One region of the Streptomyces tyrfis genome, then DNA from elsewhere that is predicted to be linked to it. Evidence: riboswitches for the same ligand, from Rfam matches in the RefSeq annotation. Region 1 holds a riboswitch; the other holds the start of a gene.
The links. A riboswitch is a leader RNA that binds a small molecule or an ion and turns the genes downstream of it on or off. The one in region 1 is predicted to bind S-adenosylmethionine.
Positions count from the first base shown of each region.

Region 2: another riboswitch for S-adenosylmethionine. It lies ahead of WA762_RS00555 (aminotransferase class V-fold PLP-dependent enzyme); the one in region 1 lies ahead of thrC (threonine synthase).

Region 1 covers NZ_JBAGJZ010000011.1:23,642-26,028, reverse strand. The annotation lists gene WA762_RS10810 (glucosyl-3-phosphoglycerate synthase) at 1-759, opposite strand, end outside; SAM riboswitch class I at 913-1,040, shown strand; gene thrC (threonine synthase) at 1,059-2,387, shown strand, end outside.
Region 2 covers NZ_JBAGJZ010000001.1:120,022-122,408, forward strand. The annotation lists gene WA762_RS00555 (aminotransferase class V-fold PLP-dependent enzyme) at 1-1,120, opposite strand, end outside; SAM riboswitch class IV at 1,492-1,609, opposite strand; gene trpD (anthranilate phosphoribosyltransferase) at 1,743-2,387, opposite strand, start outside.

The sequences.
Region 1 (2,387 bases):
GCGCACCCCCACGTCGACCTGGGCCAGCGCGTCCAGCCCCACCGTGTGCAGCGCGTCGACGAGCAGGCCCAGCTCCACCCCGTACCCGACGGGGAAGGGCAGCTGTTCGAGCAGGGAGCGGCGCGCCGCGTACTCGCCGCCCAGCGGCTGCACGAATCCGGCCAGCCGGGGCCAGTGCAGGTTGAGCAGCGGCCGGGCGACCAGCTCCGTGACCCGTCCTCCCTGGCCCGCGGCCCCGCCGGAGCCGGGCTCACCGGGCGCGTCCCCGAACGGCCGGTCGTACATCGCCTTGACGAACCGCAGGTCCGGGTCGGTCAGCAGCGGGCCGACGATGCCGGAGACGAAGTCCGCCGAGAAGTCCCGCAGATCGGCGTCGACGAAGCAGACGATGTCCCCGCTGGTCACCAGGAGCGACCGCCACAGCACCTCGCCCTTGCCGGGCACGGCGGGCATCCGGGGGAGTATCTCGTCCCGGTGCACCACCCGGGCGCCCGCCTCCCGGGCGGCCTTCGCGGTGGCGTCGGTGGAACCGGAGTCGATCACCACGAGCTCGTCGACCAGCGGGGCCTTCTCCATCAGCTCGCGCCGGATCGTCGCGACGATATCGCCGACCGTCGCCTCCTCGTTCAGCGCCGGCAGGACGACGCTCACGCTCCCGCGCCTCGGGTCCCTCGCCTTGGCGGCCAGGAGGCGGTCCAGCGGGCGGTCGGCGACCGACCAGGAACGCCTGGTCAGCCAGCGTTCGACCTCTTCCAGCACGCTCGGCACTCCCTGTATGTGATCAATCTCGCGGTTCGGACCACTGTCTCGGCGGTCCCGTACTTCGGTTACAGTCTTGAACAACGCGGACGCCGGTCACATGCCGGGGTCGGTCCGCCGACAAACGCCTGGAGCACGCCTCCAGTGCCATAGCGCTCATCCAGAGGGACAGAGGGAACGGCCCGTTGAAGTCCCGGCAACCCTCCTGCCGACCGCGAGGTCACGGTGGGGAAGGTGCCAATTCCGGCTCGTGGCGAAACGCGTCACGGGAAAGATGAGGAGAAAGGGCCTCCGCCATCATGGCCGTGCAGACCGCTGCGACCGCTTCAGCGAACACCGCTTCTTCCGCCGACGCCGCTTCCGGCGCCTCCGCCTCCGTCGACCTCGGACCCGCCGCGGCGCTCTCCTGCCGCGAGTGCGGCGAGCGTTTCCCGCTCGGGCCGATCTTCGCCTGCGTCTCCTGTTTCGGGCCGCTCGAAGTGGCGTACGACCTGCCGACCGGTTCCCCGGAGGAGCTGAGGAAGCGCATCGAGGCCGGGCCGAACAGCATCTGGCGTTACGCCCCGCTGCTGCCGGTGCCCGCCGACGTCGCGGACAAGCCCAATCTCAACCCCGGCTTCACCAAGCTGGTCAAGGCCGACAACCTCGCCCGCGAGCTGGGCGTCACCGGCGGCCTGTACGTCAAGGACGACTCCGGCAACCCGACGCACTCCTTCAAGGACCGCGTCGTCGCCATCGCCGTCGAGGCCGCCCGCGCCTTCGGCTTCACCACCCTCTCCTGCTCCTCCACCGGCAACCTGGCCGGCGCGGTGGGTGCCGCCGCCGCCCGCGCAGGCTTCCGCTCCTGCGTGTTCATCCCGCACGACCTGGAGCAGGGCAAGGTCGTCATGGCCGCGGTGTACGGCGGCGAGCTGGTCGGCATCGAGGGCAACTACGACGACGTCAACCGCTTCTGCTCGGAGCTCATCGGCGACCCGCTCGGCGAGGGCTGGGGCTTCGTCAACGTCAACCTGCGCCCGTACTACGGCGAGGGCTCCAAGACCCTGGCGTACGAGATCTGCGAGCAGCTCGGCTGGCGGCTGCCCGACCAGATCGTCATCCCGATCGCGTCCGGCTCGCAGCTCACGAAGATCGACAAGGGCCTTCAGGAGCTGGTCAGGCTGGGCCTGGTCGAGGACAGGCCGTACAAGATCTTCGGCGCGCAGGCCGAGGGCTGCTCCCCGGTCTCCACCGCGTTCAAGGCGGGCCTCGACGTCGTCCGGCCGCAGAAGCCGGACACCATCGCCAAGTCCCTGGCGATCGGCAACCCGGCCGACGGCCCGTACGTCCTGGACATCGCCCGCCGCACCGGGGGCGCGGTCGAGGACGTGAACGACGACCAGATCGTCGACGCGATCAAGCTGCTGGCCCGCACCGAGGGCATCTTCGCCGAGACGGCGGGCGGGGTGACGGTCGGCGTCACGAAGAAGCTGATCGAGGACGGGGTGCTCGACCCGTCGCTGACCACCGTCGTCCTCAACACCGGCGACGGCCTCAAGACCCTGGACGCGGTGGCCGCCACCTCGCAGGCGACCGCGACGATCCGCCCCAGCCTGGACGCGTTCCGCGCCGCCGGCCTCGCCACCGCC
Region 2 (2,387 bases), on a different contig from region 1:
CCGCCGCGAAGTGCGAGCTGTTCCATCCCTCCACCACGAACGAGATGACCCCGACCCGGGGGGCGTCGTCGCCGAACAGCGAGAGCACCTTGACCTCGGGGATCCCCGCGAGCCCGGCCCGGACGGCGGCGACGAGCCGCTGCTCCCTGGCGACCAGCCGGTCGAAGCCCTCCTCCGTGAGCGCCTTGCAGGCGGAGGCGACGGCGTACGCGCCGATCACATTGGGTGAACCGGCCTCGTGGCGGGCGGCGGTGGTGTGCCACTCGACGTCCACGCCGCCGTCGGCGCGGCGGGCGACCTTGCGCGAGGCGCCGCCGCCCGCGAGGTAGGGCTCGGCGTCCTGGAGCCAGTCGGCCCGGCCCGCGAGCACGCCGCAGCCGAACGGCGCGTACAGCTTGTGCCCGGAGAACGCGACCCAGTCGACGTCCAGTTCGGCGATGTCGATCGGGTGGTGCGGGGCGAGCTGGGCGGCGTCGAGCACGATCCGCGCGCCGTGCGCGTGCGCGACGGCGGCCAGTTCCCCGACCGGCCACAGCTCGCCGGTGACGTTGGACGCGCCGGTGACGCAGACCAGCGCGGGGCCGACGGGGTCTCCCCCGCCGGGACGGAGTCGACCGCTCGGGGAAGGATCGCGGTCGGCGAGCGCCCGTTCCAGCGTCTCGACGGCCTGGGCCGGGGTGCGCGGGGCGTCCAGGTACGTCACCCGGGCGTCGCGCCACGGCAGCAGCGAGGCGTGGTGCTCGGTCTCGTAGACGAAGACCTGGCAGTCGGCCGGGACGGCGGCGGCCAGCAGGTTGAGCGAGTCGGTGGTCGAGCGGGTGAAGACCACCTGGTCGTCGGCGCGGCAGCCGAGGAACTCCGCGACGGCCGCCCGGCTGTTCTCGAAGAGGTCCGTGGAGAGCTGCGAGAGGTACCCGGCTCCCCGGTGGACGCTGCCGTAGTACGGGGCGTACGCGGCGACGTCGTCCCAGACGCGCTGGAGGGCCGGGGCGCTCGCGGCGTAGTCGAGCGCGGCGTAGGTGACTTCACCGCCCGTGACCAGGGGAACCGTTACATCCCGACCCAGAACCGGCAGAGGGGCACAAAGCGACTGGTCGGTGGCAGCGGTGAGGACAGACATGGCGAACTCCCGTAAGAGGCAGGCGAAAAGCGCGCGCCGACGGGTGCGCGCCGGCGCGGCGAAGACTTGGAGAAGGGTGCGCGGAGGGCTTTCGGCCCAGTGCTGTGGCCGGAGAAGGTCCGCCGGGGCGCTCGCGGCGTCCGGTGCGGCGCGTCGCGAGAACGGGTCCGCCCTCGTACGGGACGCACAGGGGCGGGACGAAGCGCGACGGGAACGGAACTCCCCCGCCCGGACCGAGCCGGGAGCCGGGGGACGTGCCGGGATGCCGCGCGCCGGTGGACCTTCCGGTCGCAGCACTAGCGCATTCGCGTGCTCACAAGAGACTCCCTAGGGACCAGGACCCCGGGGGATGGCATTCACTGATGCCGAGGGGCCCGCGCTTGCCGCGGGCCTCGCTGCCCACGGCCTGGTCTTCACCCGGGGCACCCCGCCACGGACGGAGGGTTGCCGGACAGCGGGCCGGGGCCGTAGTCGCTGTCACTCATGACCTGCCTGCATCTTGCCATATGCGCGGGAACGCGCAAGGGCGCGGTCCAGGATCCGGACCGCGCCCGCGTCACGTCCCGCCGGTGCGGAGGCCGTCGGGCGAGCCGCGTCCGATCCGCGGTCACCCGGCGTCCCCTCAGGCGTTGCTGGCCGCCACCCAGCGCTCCAGCGCCGCCCGGGCCGCCCCGGAGTCGATGGACTCGGCGGCCCGCACGACCCCGGCGGCGAGCTGCTCGTCCAGGGCGGCGTCCGTCGGGTCCAGGGCCACCAGCGCCGCGGCCGAGTTGAGGAGCACCGCCTCCCGCACCGGCCCGCCCTCGCCGGCCAGCACCCGCCGGGCCACGTCCGCGTTGTACGCGGGGTCGGCGCCGCGCAGCGCCTCGGCCGGGACCAGCCGAAGGCCGATGTCGCGCGGGTCGAACGCCTCCTCGCGCACCGAGCCGTCCCGAACCACCCAGATCCGCGAGGTCGCGGTCGTGGTCAGCTCGTCGAGGCCGTCGTCGCCGCGGAAGACCAGCGCCGAGTTGCCGCGCTCCGCGAGGACGCCGGCGACGATGGGCGCCATCCGCGCGTCCGCGACGCCGACGGCCTGGGCGCGCACCCGGGCCGGGTTGGTGAGCGGGCCGAGGATGTTGAACGTGGTCTGGGCGCCGAGCTCCTTGCGCGCCCGGGCGGCGTACCGCAGCGCGGGGTGGAACTTCACCGCGAAGCAGAAGGTGATGCCCGCCTCCTCGGCGACCTCGACGACGCGCGGGGCGCTGAGGTCCAGGTTGACGCCGAG